2 regions of the Laedolimicola sp. genome follow, and region 2 is predicted to be linked to the other one. Evidence: riboswitches for the same ligand, from Rfam matches in the RefSeq annotation. Region 2 holds a riboswitch; the other holds the start of a gene.
The links. Region 2 has a riboswitch for lysine ahead of ACTRC3_RS00165 (Na+/H+ antiporter NhaC family protein). Riboswitches for the same ligand answer to the same signal wherever they lie in the genome.

Region 1 (7,885 bases), on a different contig from region 2:
TACTTCGTCAACCTTTACAGTTTATCACATTTTCGGCCAATTACAAGGGAAATCTTAGGCTTGCGCGTACTTTTTCGAAAACAACTTAGAAAAAATTTACAGAAATGGTTCTAAATGGAAATATCTGGGCATATATATTTATGAATAATACAGGAGTCCGGCGGAAATCTGCGCGAAAACGTCATTTCCAAAGGGAGAAGAAGGGAGAACACAAACTATGTCAGATAAGGTAATTGAAAACAACCAGGTGTCGGTAAGCGGAGAAATTGTATCGGGATTTACGTTCAGCCATGAGGTATTCGGGGAGGGCTTTTATATGGTGGATATTCTGGTTCGCCGCCTGTCCGATTCGGCGGATCTGATTCCGGTGATGATATCCGAGCGGCTGATTGACATATCCAGGGATTACGTGGGGGAATATATCCGTATCGGCGGACAGTTCCGTTCCTATAACCGGCACGAAGAGAAAAAGAACCGGCTGGTGCTTTCGGTCTTTGCCAGAGAGGTGGAATTTCTTGACGAAGAGGTGGAAAATGCCAAGACAAACCAGATTTTCCTGGACGGCTATATCTGCAAGCCGCCGGTGTACCGGAAGACGCCGCTGGGCCGTGAGATTGCCGATCTGCTCATCGCAGTCAACCGCCCCTATGGGAAATCAGATTACATCCCATGCATCTGCTGGGGCAGAAACGCCCGCTTTGCATCCGGCTTCGAGGTGGGAGGCCACGCCCAGATTTGGGGCCGCATCCAGAGCCGCGAATACGTGAAAAAGCTCAGCGAGACCGAGTCTGAGCGGCGGATTGCCTACGAGGTATCCGTGAGCAAGCTGGAATACGAATACTGATACGCTTGCATTTCCTCCTGTTTTGTTGTATGATAAGCCTGATTATGGAGTAGTATACGGAATTGCTTTAGAAGGGAGTAGCGTATAAAAAATGGGGAAAGCACATGTAACTGTCTTTTGTGGCAACGGGAAGGGTAAGACTTCAGCGGCGCTTGGACAGGGAATCTTCGGGGCCAGCGCAGGAAAATCCGTCATTATTATACAGTTCCTGAAGGGAAAGGTTGGCGAACGTATTGATTTCATCAAGCGTCTGGAGCCTGAGATTAAGGTATTCTGTTTTGAAAAATCCGATGTGAATTTTGAGGCGCTGTCGCCGGAGGAGCAGCAGGAAGAGGCCATGAATATCCGCAACGGCCTGAATTTCGCCAGGAAAGTGCTGACGACGGACGGCTGTGACATATTGATCCTGGATGAGGTGCTGGGGCTGATCGACAGGGGAATCCTGACAATTGAAGAGCTGAAGGCCCTAATTGAAGCCGGAGATGGCGATACAGAGCTGATGCTGACCGGTATCCGGATGTATGAGGAGCTGTATCCGTGTGTAGACGATGTATTTTGCATTGATACATTAAAGTAAAGACAGATGTATCCGTTATACGGACAAATGTTGCGAGATGTCCGGAAAGCGTTGACAAGCGATACACACTGTGCTAATCTGAACATAATTCATATAATTTAATAGGAAGAAAGATAGAGGTTGCGTTTTCCATCAGTACCTTTTCGGATATGGCAGGCATAGACGAAGAAGAGGGAAAGGGGGCGACGCCGAAAGAGATTGTTTCCTGTGAGTAGTTTCTTGGGCATACCGTGAAGAACGATATGACTGTCATCAGTTTTTGATGGGGCGCTATCCGGGGAATAGAACAGAACATGCGATTCTTTTGGGGCGGGCCTTCACAGGTACGCCTCATTTTTAAACCTTATTTCATCTAGCAGGAGGAAATGAAAATGGCTATTTTTAAGGGAGCAGCAGTAGCAATTGTAACACCGTTTTTTGACAATGGAGAGATTAACTATCCGAAGCTTGCAGAGCTTCTGGACTACCAGATTGAAAATGGCACAGATGCCATCGTCATCTGTGGAACCACCGGCGAGTCATCCACACTGAGCCATGAGGAGCATCTGGAGGCTATCCGCTTTACCGTAGAGCATGTCGCTAAGCGCGTGCCGGTCATCGCAGGCACCGGCTCTAACTGCACCGAAACCGCAATCTATCTGTCGCAGGAAGCGGAAAAGTACGGCGCGGACGCTCTGCTTGTGGTAACTCCGTATTATAATAAGGCGACCCAGAAAGGTCTGATTGCTCACTATACCGCAGTGGCAGAGTCCGTAAGCCTTCCGGTTATCATGTACAACGTACCGTCCCGTACCGGATGTAACATCCAGCCGGAGACCGCAGTAGCTCTTGCAAAGAATGTCAAGAATATCGTTGGCATCAAGGAAGCAAGCGGAAATATTTCCCAGGTAGCGAAGCTGATGCAGCTGGCAGACGGATGCATCGAGCTCTACTCCGGAAATGACGATCAGGTGGTTCCGATCCTTTCCCTTGGTGGAAATGGCGTCATCTCTGTACTTTCCAATGTAGCGCCCCGCCAGACCCACGACATGGTCATGAAGTATCTGGAGGGCGACCTGGCAGGCAGCCTTGCTATCCAGCTTGCGGCCATTCCGGTTATCGATAAGCTGTTCTGCGAGGTGAATCCGATCCCGGTAAAGGCAGCCCTGAACCAGCTGGGATTCCAGGTTGGCCCCCTTCGTATGCCGCTGACCGAGATGGAGCCGGAGCACCAGGCACAGTTAAAGCAGGCAATGATTGATTTTGGAATCGAGGTAAAATAACAAATGACAAAAATTATACTTCACGGCTGTAATGGCCGCATGGGACAGATGCTGACCGGACTCCTGAAAGAGGATCCGGAGGCAGAGGTAGCAGCAGGCGTAGACGGATATACCGGTATCGCAAATGAATACCCGGTATTCGCAAGCATTGACGAGTGTGATGTGCCGGCAGACGTAGTTATCGACTTCTCAAACGCAAAGGCAGCGGACGGACTGTTGGACTACTGTGTACGGACCAAAACCCCGGTTGTTCTCTGCACCACCGGACTTTCCGAGGAACAGCTTGCGAAAGTCGAAGAGGCAGCCAAAGAAACGGCTGTTCTGAAATCCGCCAACATGTCTCTGGGTATCAACCTGCTTATGAAGCTTCTGAAGGAAGCAGCTCCGACTCTGGCGGCAGCAGGTTTTGATATCGAGATTGTAGAGAAGCACCACAACCAGAAGCTGGACGCACCCAGCGGCACCGCACTGGCACTGGCAGACGCCATCAATGAGGCATCTGACGGAGCATATCACTATGTATATGACAGAAGCCAGGAGCGTAAGAAGCGCGAAAGCAGCGAAATCGGTATCTCTGCTGTTCGTGGCGGCACCATCGTGGGTGATCATGACGTGATCTTCGCGGGAACTGACGAAGTCATCACATTTGAGCACCGCGCTTACTCCCGCGCTGTTTTCGGCAAAGGGGCGATTCAGGCGGCGAAATTCCTGGCGGGGAAACCGGCAGGACGGTATGATATGAGTGATGTTATCGGTTAGTGTATAGAAAGACGGACGGGTCGGGGCTTTGTAGTTATCTGTGTTCATCGTTTATCTGACAGTGTATGCCACCCACGGACGCAAGGTCCGCAGGTGTCACACACTGTCCGCTAAAACGCTGTACACAATGATAACTACAAAGTCCCGACCCTGGTTTTTGAAGATGCACGGCGCTCCGGACTTTCGTCCATTTGCTCGTGTTCACAAAAGTTTCACTTAAAAATCACAGAATCCATTCAGAAAAAACACAAAAGAGGAATATCCTTAGACAGATACGTCTGCCCGAGGATACTCCTCTTTTTTATTGCAGAAGAGAGAAAAGGGCCGGACGATTACGGAGAAGGAGGAAACAATCTTGATTGAAGTAAAAGATCTCGTGAAACGCTACAGCAAAAACACTGCGGTCGATCACCTGAATTTTCATGTACAAAAAGGTCAGATCTACGGATTCCTGGGTCCCAACGGAGCCGGAAAATCTACTACTATGAATATGATGACCGGCTATCTGGCTCCCACGGAAGGGCAGATTCTTATAAACGGGTACGACGTAGCGGAAGAGCCTATGGAGGCCCGAAAATGCATCGGATATCTGCCGGAGATTCCGCCTCTCTATCCGGACATGACTGTCCTGGAATATCTGCGTTTCGCAGCAGAACTGAAACAGGTGCCGAAAAACGAACGCAGCACGGAGATAGAGAGGGTTATGGATGAAACACGCATCAAAGATATGGAAAATCGGTTGATTCGTCATTTGTCCAAAGGATATAAGCAGAGAGTGGGACTGGCTCAGGCGCTACTTGGGGATCCGGAGGTACTGATTCTGGATGAGCCCATGGTGGGTCTGGATCCAAAGCAGATCATTGAAATCCGTGAGCTGATCCGCGGGCTTGGGAAGAAGCATACGGTTATTTTGAGCTCCCACATTCTCTCGGAGATCAGCAGCATCTGCGACCATGTCCTGATTATTTCCAATGGAAAGCTGGTGGCCAGCGATACGCCGGAAAATCTGGGCAGTTACATGAAACACACAGACGCGATGGAACTGCAGGTGCGTGGAAGCAAAGAAGCCTGTGAACAGGCCATAGAACTTCTGAAGCAAGTCAAGGGGCTGGAAGTGAAGACCACGACAGCAACGTTGGAGGATGTATTCCTGGAATTGACGAATGAGGAAAATAATGGAAATCCAAAGACAACAGAGGAACAGGAAAAAACAGAGAGATTTTCTCTGAGAAAAAAGCTACGCAAAACAGAAGAGAAAGAATTTTCTGTGAAAGAAACAAAATCAGACGAAAAGGAGGAAAAGTAATATGTGTGCGATTTGCAAAAAAGAACTGCGGGCGTATCTGACCTCCATGACAGGCTATATCTTCATGGCTGTACTGCTGGCGGTTACCAGCCTGTACTACGTGGCCAACTGCCTGGTGGGCGGCTATCCGGTATTCGGAGCTATCCTGTCCTCTGTTTATTTTGTGCTGTTGATTATTGTACCGGTGCTGACTATGCGCAGTATGGCCGAGGAAAAGCGCCAGAAGACCGACCAGCTCCTGATGACCGCGCCGGTTTCTCTCTGGAAAATTGTACTGGGCAAATATCTGGCTATGGTGACTGTTTTTCTGATTCCCATGGCGATCCTGTGTCTGTATCCGTTGATCTTATTGCGATTTGGCAGTGTCTCATTGCCCATGGCGTATACAGCAATCCTGGGCTACACCCTATTTGGCGCAGCCTGTCTGGCCATTGGACTGTTTCTGTCAGCAGTGACGGAGAGCCAGGTCATTGCGGCGGTACTGACCTTCGGCGTTCTGTTCTTCCTGAACATGGCATCCGGTATTGCCAACGTTATCGGAGCCAGTGGCCTTCTGGCGTCCATTCTTAACGCCCTTTGTATCTATCAGCCGTTCATTAATTTCGTGCAGGGTATGTTTGATTTGACCGGCATTCTTTACTATATGACGGTCATTGTCCTGGCTCTGTTTCTGACGGTTCAGCTTCTGCAGAAAAAGCACGGAACCTACCGCGCCAGCATGGTGGTTTTCGCCTGTGTGGCCGCCGTGCTGGTGAACCTGACAGCAGGAAAATTACCCTCCCAGTACCTGAAATACGATGTCAGTGACCAGAAGCTGTTCACTACCGGAGATCAGACGGCAGAGATTGTGAAGGGTCTGGACGAGGATATCACCCTCTACCTGATTGCCCAGCAGGGCAGTGAAGATGCCACCTTACAGGAATTGCTGGATCGCTATGCGGGACTGTCCTCCCACATCAAAGTAGAGACGAAGGATCCGGTGCTTTACCCGAATTTTGTCTCTCAGTATACCAGCGAAAATCTGTCTGAAAACAGCGTGCTGGTGGTGGGCCAGAACCGTTCCAAGGCTGTAGATTACTATGATATTTATCAGTATAGTATGGATTATTCCACTTACAGCAGCTCTTTAAGCAGCTTCGACGGTGAGGGTCAGATCACCAGTGCCATTGCCTATGTAACCGCCGAGGATATGCCGGTTATTTATACGCTGGCCGGCCATGATGAGGCAGAGCTGAGTACTACGGTCACTTCGTCCATTGAGAAGGAAAATATTGAACTGAAATCCTTAAGTCTGCTGACGGAGGAGGCTGTGCCGGAGGATGCAAAAGCTGTTATTATCTACGGGGCCATTTCCGATATTTCCGAGGATGAGAAAAATAAGCTGGAAGCCTATATGGAACAGGGCGGACAGATGGTGCTGCTGCTTGGATACACAGACAAGGATACGCCGAATCTGGACAGTCTGCTGGGCGATTATGGAATTACTTTGGCGGACGGGCTGGTGCTGGAAGGCGACAGTCAGCATCATTTGCCGAACTATCCCTATTATCTGCTGCCGGATATTCAGTCCTCGGCATATACCTCAGACGTAAGCTCCCGTTATGTGTTACTGGCCTTTGCTCAGGGTATGACGGAGGCTGCGGATATCAGTGAAGATCTGACTTATGAAAGCCTGCTGACCACATCGGCAAAGTCTTATTCCAAGACCAACCTGGAATCTGAAAATCTCGATCAGGAGGAGGGCGATATTGCGGGGCCCTTTGACCTAGGTGCTGTCGTCACCAAGACCATTGACGAAGACACAGAAGCAAAACTCATCGTGTTCTCTTCTGAGACTCTGCTGGATGAACAGGTAGACAGTATGGTATCCGGCGGCAACAGTACCCTGTTTCTGAATGTCATGAGCCAGCTGGTAGACCACGAAAGCATTGTCTCCATTGAGCCGAAAAGCATGAGTACGGAATATCTGACTGTACCGGCCGGAAGCGCCATCTTCTGGGGCATCCTGACGATTATATTGATTCCGTTGCTTCTGCTTGCCACCGGCGGCATTATCTGGTTTGGAAGGAGGAAACGGTAAATGACAAAGAAAAAGAGAAAGGTAAGACTGCTGGCGGCTATAGCCGCCCTGGCAGCTCTGGGACTTCTCTATGTTTTGGTAAGCCGCGCGGACTGGAACGGTGAGGAAGACGATACGGCTGCCGAAGAAATTGAGGCTTTAAGTATTTCGCCCGCAGAAATCAGCGAAGCTGTAATCACCAGCAGCTACGGTACTCTGCGCCTGAACTATGACGGTGAAACCTGGACCAGCCCTGACGCTCCGTCCATGGAACTCAATCAGGACGCCCTGTCCAATCTGTGGAACCGTCTGAATCCGCTGTCCGCTGTCCGCGATCTGGGCGAAGCGCCGGAGGATTTAAGCGTTTACAGCTTAGCCGATCCGGCCATCACGATCCGGATCACCCGTGACGATGGTACCGAAATTACGGTTTCCATTGGGAGTACTGCATCGGATGGAAATGTGTATGTGATGACTTCTGAAAGCGATCATATCTATACTTGCGACAGTTATTTGGCTACGGCTTTTACGTGTCAGTTAAGTGATTTTGAGGTGATAGCTGAAGAGGAAGAGCCTGATACAACGGATTCCGCTGACTAGACGGTAGATGATAGACGGCCGGGCCGGGACTTTGTCCACTTTTACCACACAAAATACTGGAAATGTGGTACAAATTATTTTATACTGAAAAAACACCGCATCAAGAGGAGAACGCCCTATGAAATCAAAACTGACCAAACTGACGCTATCCATAATCCTGACCCTGACTATCATATCTCTGGCCGTGGTTCTGACCCTGGCCTGCAAGCCGCTGTATTATCTGGACATCCATGCGCTCCATATTCCGGAAACTACCGGCTGCACGATTTCGGAGATTAAAGCGAATTATAATGCAGTCATCGATTACTGCCTGAGTTTCGGAAACGCGCCTCTGGAATTCCCGACCTTTCCCATGTCAGAAGGCGGGCGCATCCATTTTGAAGAAGTAAAGAATATCTTCAATCTCTTCAAATACATGGTTATCGGCGGCACTCTGGCAAGCACCGCCGGGATCCTGTGGATGCGACGAAAGCATTGC
Region 2 (7,885 bases):
AATCACTGCTACACTGACCGCATAGGGAAGCTGGGTGGACACATGGTTTACATGGTTACACTGGGCTCCCGCAGACGCCATAATGGTCGTATCGGAAATCGGGGAGCAGTGGTCGCCGCAGACAGCGCCCGCCATGCAGGCAGAGATGGCCACGGTCATCAACGCCGGATGGGTGGTCTGGAACGCGTCTACCACAATCGGAATCAGGATACCAAAGGTTCCCCAGGAGGTTCCGGTGGCAAAAGCCAGGAAGCATCCAACCAGGAAAATAATAGCCGGAAGCAGAGCAACCATACCCTGAGAGCTGCTCTTAATCAGATTAGCCACGAACTCCGCGGCGCCCAGGCTGTCTGTCATGGCCTTCAGGGTCCAGGCGAAGGTCAGAATCATGATGGCCGGAACCATGGCCTTGAAGCCCTCGGGAATGCAGTTCATGCACTCCTTGAAGCCCAGGACCTTACGGCTCACATACAGCAGAATCGTGATGACCAGGGCGAAAGCACTTCCGATGGCCAGACCGATGGACGCATCACTGTTGGAGAAGGCGGTCACGAAGTCCGCGCCGTCAAAGAAGCCGCCGGTGTAAATCATGCCGATAACACAGCAGATGATCAGGGAAAGAATCGGAATCAGCAAATCCTTTACGGAACCATTTCCCACGTTATCCAGGCCTTCTGCGTTGCCGTAAGGTCTGTCCGGCGTAGTAAACAGGTCGCCCTTCTTTGCGTTGTCCTCATGGACCTTCATGGAACCGAAATCAATGTTCAGAATTGCTATCGTAATCATCATAACGATAGTCAGAATCGCGTAGAAATTATAGGGAATCGCGCTGACAAAAAGCGCCAGTCCGTCCTCACCCTCTACGAAACCGGTTACAGCCGCCGCCCAGGATGAAATGGGGGCAATGATGCAGACCGGAGCCGCCGTGGCGTCGATGAGGTACGCCAGCTTGGCACGGGAAATATTGTGCTTGTCCGTCACGGGACGCATCACGCTTCCTACGGTCAGACAGTTAAAATAATCATCGATAAAAATCAGCACGCCCAGGGCTACGGTCACCAGCTGCGCGCCGGTGCGGGTCTTAATATGCTCGCTGGCCCACCGTCCAAAGGCCGCCGAGCCTCCGGCCCGGTTCATCAAGGACACGATGGCTCCCAGGATCACCAGAAACACCAGAATTCCCACATTGTAGCTGTCGGACAGAACGCCTACGATTCCATCCTCAAAGATGTGAAGCACCGTTCCCTCGAAGCTGAAGCCCGAGTAGAACAGGCCTCCCACCAGGATGCCAAGAAACAGTGAGGAATACACCTCCTTGGTAATCAGAGCCAGAACAATCGCTACTACAGGCGGCACCAACGCCCAAAAGGTAGCATACATAACAGGTACATAATCCATTTTTAAAATCTCCTTCCCTCGAAAACAGTCGAAAAAAAGACCGTGAGCACATACTTCCCGACTGTACTCACGGTCCGAACTTCCCCTTCGACCTATGATAGCTCTCCACAGTCCTGTGACAGTCTGACGCATATTCTGCGGCAGCCCAGAAACCCATCCTTCGGAACGGATGAATCCCTTCGGCGGTCTTCCCTTTCCCGGCTGACTGGTTCCGACCTTATGTCAACCGATACTCCTGAAGCCCCGCGCCTCTATCATTTTCTAAAATTGCCTATGTGGCTATCCTATCACGGAATGGGAGGAAGATCAAGTGTTTCTACTATTTCTCTGCAGGATAATGATCCCGTACTCCATCCAGCTTCTTGCTGCCAATCCGTACGTGGAAATTCGGATCTTTCGGAATATCCGGATTGATACCCAGATCCTGCGGAGCCAGGCATGCAACTACCTGCATGGGAATGATATACTCCCACGCGGAAAACAGCGGATCCTCTACAAAATCACAGAGCAGATACTTGTCACTATATTCCTCTACTCCCTCCGGAGATCCGATGAAGTAATTATGGGGTGTCCAATCGCTCAATATCTCTATCAGCTTTAATACACGGGGCTTGTAATCTCCCTTGGAAGCCAGATAGAAAATATGTGCGCTGTCTGTAATGGAATTGTAGATACCATGGAAAAATTCTTCAATATCATATCCGGTTACACCCTGACGGACAGTTTCCAGAACCTTTAAGGCTCCCTCCAGTACATCGGCATACATTCCATCGTATCCGACTACAATAATTCTCTTAGCCGGGAGGAATTCTTCCTTGATCCTGCCATACCATTCTGTTGCGGCCTTTGTCACATTTCCCAGGTTATCGATGACCTTATTCATTCTTTTCAGATAAGCATCTACAGTAGCCTGATCGGTAATGCCCTTGGCCAGAGCCAGCTCCGTCAGCATCATCATCAGCGTCACAGTAGTTCCTGCATAGCCCTTCGTTTTTGCTCCGCACTTTTCATTACCCACCTCAATCCGGGTTTTCGTATCCGCATGCTCAAAAACAAGTGCTGTGGGATTTTCAGACACTGCTGCTGTATACAGTCCTTCTGCAATAGCAGCGTCCAGGCCTTCTACTGTAGAAAGGCTTTGTCCACCCTGGGACATTCCGATCACCAACGTATTCTTATTGAATACCTTTTCGCTGCGTGCAAACTGTGTCGGATACATGCAGAACACCTTCCGGTTCAGCAGCTCTTCCAGATAATTCTTGGCAGAAAGTCCTGCATGATAACTGGTGCCTGAACCAAGCACATAGATCTGCTCAATATTTTTATCCTTAAAATATTCTACAAATTCCTTTGTGATCTCTTTTCTGTTCTCAATGATTCCTCTCAGAACAACCGGAGTTTCACAAATATAATCATACATTTTTGTCTTTTCCATTAGAAAATACCAATAACAGAACCAATAATTCCTACGATAATCATACCCCAGAGAATTGTGGTTGTCTTAATTCCTTTCTGTAATAATTTGTAAGTCCCGAGTGTCAGACACAACGGCAGGAATCCTGTAATAATCGCATCAAAGATATCCTGCACTACAATTTCCGCACCGGAAATTGTAAATACCAGCGGTGTGGAAAGTGATACCATGGACGCTGCCATAGAACCAACTACCACCAGACCCAGAATCTTTGCGGCCTCGGTTAACGCTGCAATTACGCCTCCCTGAGACAGGCCCGCCAGGAAATTTACACCACTCTTATAACCAATACGCAGTCCCTGATAACGCACCAGGAAATGCGGGATATTGTAGATAAGGAGGAACAGAATGGCACCTAAAATGCTTCCCTGTGCTGCCAGGCTGGCACCGATACCTGCACCGATAATACGGAAGGTTCCCCAGAAAAAGGAATCACCAATACCTGCCAGAGGCCCCATCAGTGCTGCTTTTACTGCATTGATAGATTCCTCATCACATTCTTCCCCTGCGTCCTTGGCCTTCTTGAATTTTTCCTCCATAGCAATTGCTGCACCTGTGATAAAGGATACAATAGCCGGTGTGGTATTGAAGATAGCCAGATGCCTCTTCAATGCTTCGGAAGCCTCTTTCTTATCCGGATACAGTTTCTTCAGAGCCGGAACCATCTGATAAGCAAAGCCTACATTCTGCATTCTTTCATAGCAGAAGCATGCCTGCAGCGGAAATGACCGCCAGAAGGTTTTCTTGAATACCTCCTTTGTCATAACAGTTTCTTCGGTTGCTGTTGTCTGATTCACGTTCTCTGCCATTACAGTTCACCTCCCAAATCATCAGATACTGCAGGAGCAGCTGCTTCTTCTGTTTTCTTATTTCCTGCATACTGGAAAATCACATAGGCAATTGTCGTGCCGATGACGGCTGCTCCTACGGTATTCACACCGAGAAGTGCTGTAATTGCCCAGCCCATGAAGAAGAAAGCTACATTCTTCTTGTTAAACAGAAGCTGCATCAGAATGGCAATTCCAAGTGCCGGAAGCATACCGCTGGCTACAGAAAATCCATTGATTACACTCTGCGGAATTTTATCAACAAATGCACTGATAACGGTAGACCCAAGCAGTGCACCGCAGAATACCAGCAGGAAATAAGCAACAAAGAACAGAATGGCGCCGCCCCAGAGAGCGCGGTCAATTCCTTTATAATCACCATTTTCTGCTGCCTTATCTGCCTGATGTACGAAGTAGCCATTGGCAGTTCTACAAAGAATACCTACCAGCTGTCCTAAGGTTGCAATGGGCAGTGCCAGGGCTACTGCTGCACTGACATCCAGCTTGGCACTGATGGCAAATACGGTAGCAAGAATACTTCCGGATACGGTGTCAGGCGGTGTGGCGGAACCAATTCCAACTACACCCATCATAACCAGCTCCAGAGAAGCTCCAATAATAATACCTGTCTGTAAATCTCCCAAAATCAGACCTACCAGTGGTCCAAGAACCAATGGCCGATCCAACATACACATTCCGAATACACGGCTGTCCCAAATACCGATACCGCCCAGAATACCAAGCAGTACTGCATGAATTATACCCATAACCTACACTCCTTCTTTTGAATCTCTCTGTTTCTGTTACCTTGCAAAACTTTTTCTGATATCTGCTGTGGTCAGGCGCTTCGATGTAGGATCTGCCTGCATCACAAGCTCAGCCCCTTTTTTCTCCATGCTGTCCATCACAGCGATATCATCTGCATCCATGTAAGAATTCATATCAATTTTTTTCTTTCCTTCTCCGCTTCGGAGTCCGCCCAACAATACATCCTTGATCGCTCCGTTTGTCCGATCGTACAGATATTCCGCATCCTTCATATCTTTGCAGATTACCATAATCGTACGTGCTGCATGCTTTGGGTTGTTGATCACTGCTACTGCTCCATCCAGAGATTTCATGGAAAGTGTTACCTCCGGCGGTGTGGCCAGTTTAAAAGCCATCTGCATGGTCGCATCTGTAATCAGCTTATCGTTTGCCACTACAATCGTGTCAATCTTGTAATAGTTTGTCCATGCCACGGCTACCTGTCCATGAAGAAGTCTATCGTCTACACGCAATACTTTAATCATCGTTTTCCTCCAATCTTACAGTTCCCCGTCATCACTGATGGATACGGGTTCTGCCTGCTGGTCATTGATCAGTATAATCGTATCTCTGGCTTCCGCCAAAGCTGTACGAATCTGCCTCAGATTTTCTTCTCTGTCATCCGTAAGTTCCAGCATAACCAGTGACACCAGCAATCCCAGATTCAGGCCGCTTACCAGATAAATCTCCGGATGCTCCGCCATAATTCCAATGGCTGCCTGTGTGGTACTGCCGCCCGGCAGATCTGTAATCAGAATTGTCGGCCAATCATTCTCAAAGGAAGCGATCGCATCATTCAGTTTTTGCTTCGTCTGTGCAATGTTTTCATCCATGGTAATGCTCAGCGCTTTCAAATTCTGAACTTCACCGAGAATAAATCTGCAGGACTGCGCAATTCCCTTGGAAAATTCCCCGTGTGTCAGTAAAACAATGTTCTTCATAAGCACCTCCTATAACTGTATATACATTTTACTATATGCTACTATACTTTTACCCTCTTGTCAATCCTATTTTTATATACTTTTAATAATTTTTATTCCATTTCCATTATTTATATCTGCCTTTTTTCTATCTCCCTTGACTTTTTTCATTTCCCCAGCTATCATAAGTATATACAAATATGTGTAAATATAGAAACAAGGAGATTACGATTGAAAAATTCACCGCGGTATCTTGCCATCGCACAGGATATCATCACTCAAATTCAGGAAGGAAAACTTCGCCCTGGTGATCAGATTATGACAGAGGCACAGCTGTGTGAAGAATACGTAGTCAGCCGTATGACCGTCAATAAAGCACTGACTACCCTGGTTACTAAAGGATTTGTGCGCCGTGTCTCCGGAAAAGGAACCTTCGTTCTGGACCAGCAGGTTACCAAATACATCGGAGCTGCCTCGCCCGGAAGCTTTTCCCGTGATATGGCTTCCATTCACACCAAGCCCGGTGCCATTCTGGTAGAATATCGTGTAGTCCGTGCTTCTGAATTTCCGTCTGTAGCTCAGCAGCTGGAGCTGCATGAAAATGATTTTCTGCACTATATCCATCGAATTCGTACCAGCGACGGGATCCGGATTGCTTTAAGTCACACTTATATTCCCTGCAAATATCTTCCTGCTGTTGATGTCTCTGCTTTGGAAGGATCCCTCTATGAATATCTGGATGAAACCTACCATGTACATCCCCAGGCACTGGATTACAGCTTTGCAGCCCTGCTTCCTACCAACCGGCAGAAGGAGCTGCTTCAGGTGGACTCCTGTGCCCTGTTAAAATCTTCCCACCGGAGTATTATCGAGACAGGGGAACTGTTCGAATATACAGAGACCTACTATGCGGGCAACCGCTTTACCTACAAATTTGCCCCACGTTAGGAACCAATGATTTTTTTATAAAAATAGAAGGAACTGTGAACCTGTATTTCTCATGCAGCTTCGCAGTTCCTTCTATTTTCATTTTTATAAATCAGCTATTCTGAAATTTCCCCTGCATAATTCCGCGCAAAGATTTCCTTTACCTCTTCCGGATCCTCTGTCTGTCCCAGCGCCCACATCATTTTCGTCACAATGGCTTCCGTGGTCATATCACGGCCCGGAATGACCCCACAGTCCAGAAGCTTGCGTCCCACCTCATAGAGGGACAGATCGCTCTTCTCATAGAGACACTGGCTGCACACCGCAATGCTGACCCCATGATCCGTCAGCTTCTTCAGCTTGGGAAGGAGGTTCCGCCGCTCAAAATGGGTGCCACCCGCGCCAAAGGCCTCGATGACAACGCCCCGGTACCCCAGCTCCAGCAGGCTGTCAAAAATCTCCGGCTTGGTTCCCGGAATCAGCTTCATCAGAAATACGTCCGTACAGAGCTTATTTTTCAGCTCAAAGGGAGCCGCCGCCTCTTCTCCCGTCCGGCTGTGCTCCAGGTGTACGCCGTCCGCATAGATTTTCCCGATATAGGGCGCGGAAATGCTTTCAAAGGCGTCAAAGCCCATGGTTCGCACCTTTACCGCGCGGCAGCCGCCCATAATCTTATCGTCAAAGGCCACCATTACCCCGCTCAGACCTGCGTCCACCGCCGCGAAGGCCGTCTGCAGGTTCCGCTTGGCATCGGTAAACATCTGGCCGATGGGAATCTGCGCTCCGGTCAGCACCACCGGCTTCGTCAGGTTCTGCAGCATATAGCTGAGTGCGGAAGCCGTATACGCCATGGTATCTGTGCCATGGGTGATGATGATACCGTCATAATCCGGCAGCGCCTCCGCCACCTGCTCTGCCATAAACTGCCATTCCTCCGGCTGAATATTGGAGCTGTCCAGATTCAGGATATCCCGGCTTTCGATCGCGAAGCCTTCCCGCAGCTCCGGCAGAAGTTCCAGAATTCCGTCTCCGGACATTCCCGGGGTCAGCCCCTCCTCTGAATGGGTACAGGCAATGGTTCCGCCTGTCGCCAGCAATAATACCTTTTTCATTCTCTTTGTTCCTCCTTACCCCTGCCAGGGTGCTGCCGCCCGGTCATGAAAATACAGTCGGTATTCCACACCGCTCAGTTCTTTATCCACAAAGGCTCTCGCTTTTTCCACATCCCGTTCCTTCAGGGCCTCCACCAGCTCCAGATGCGCTTCCATCGCCCCCACCGCATCCGCGCTTTTCCAGTCCCGCACCAGCACCCGGCGCAGCTTGTTCAGGGTTCCCTCCAGGGTAGAAATCAGATAGGGATTCCGGGACAGATAGACGACCGACATATGAAACTGCATATTCATGTCGCTGTACTGCCGGTAGGTGCCCTCCTTCATGGCCGCTATCTGCTTATGTACCTCCGCCTCCAGATGAGCCAACTCCTCTTTCCCCGCGTACTGGATCGCCAGCTCTGCGGAGGCCTTTTCCAGGAT

Region 1: another riboswitch for lysine. It lies ahead of dapA (4-hydroxy-tetrahydrodipicolinate synthase); the one in region 2 lies ahead of ACTRC3_RS00165 (Na+/H+ antiporter NhaC family protein).

The regions. Positions count from the first base shown of each region.
Region 1 covers NZ_JBOKYU010000005.1:71,914-79,798, reverse strand. The annotation lists gene ACTRC3_RS02880 (single-stranded DNA-binding protein) at 218-844, shown strand; gene ACTRC3_RS02875 (cob(I)yrinic acid a,c-diamide adenosyltransferase) at 936-1,421, shown strand; lysine riboswitch at 1,528-1,702, shown strand; gene dapA (4-hydroxy-tetrahydrodipicolinate synthase) at 1,793-2,683, shown strand; gene dapB (4-hydroxy-tetrahydrodipicolinate reductase) at 2,687-3,442, shown strand; gene ACTRC3_RS02860 (ABC transporter ATP-binding protein) at 3,798-4,748, shown strand; gene ACTRC3_RS02855 (Gldg family protein) at 4,750-6,828, shown strand; gene ACTRC3_RS02850 (DUF4340 domain-containing protein) at 6,829-7,407, shown strand; gene ACTRC3_RS02845 (TIGR01906 family membrane protein) at 7,526-7,885, shown strand, end outside.
Region 2 covers NZ_JBOKYU010000001.1:34,376-42,260, forward strand. The annotation lists gene ACTRC3_RS00165 (Na+/H+ antiporter NhaC family protein) at 1-1,398, opposite strand, end outside; lysine riboswitch at 1,489-1,660, opposite strand; gene ACTRC3_RS00170 (SIS domain-containing protein) at 1,718-2,818, opposite strand; gene ACTRC3_RS00175 (PTS system mannose/fructose/sorbose family transporter subunit IID) at 2,833-3,681, opposite strand; gene ACTRC3_RS00180 (PTS mannose/fructose/sorbose/N-acetylgalactosamine transporter subunit IIC) at 3,681-4,466, opposite strand; gene ACTRC3_RS00185 (PTS sugar transporter subunit IIB) at 4,503-4,991, opposite strand; gene ACTRC3_RS00190 (PTS sugar transporter subunit IIA) at 5,007-5,447, opposite strand; gene ACTRC3_RS00195 (GntR family transcriptional regulator) at 5,658-6,374, shown strand; gene ACTRC3_RS00200 (asparaginase) at 6,470-7,465, opposite strand; gene ACTRC3_RS00205 (GntR family transcriptional regulator) at 7,481-7,885, opposite strand, start outside.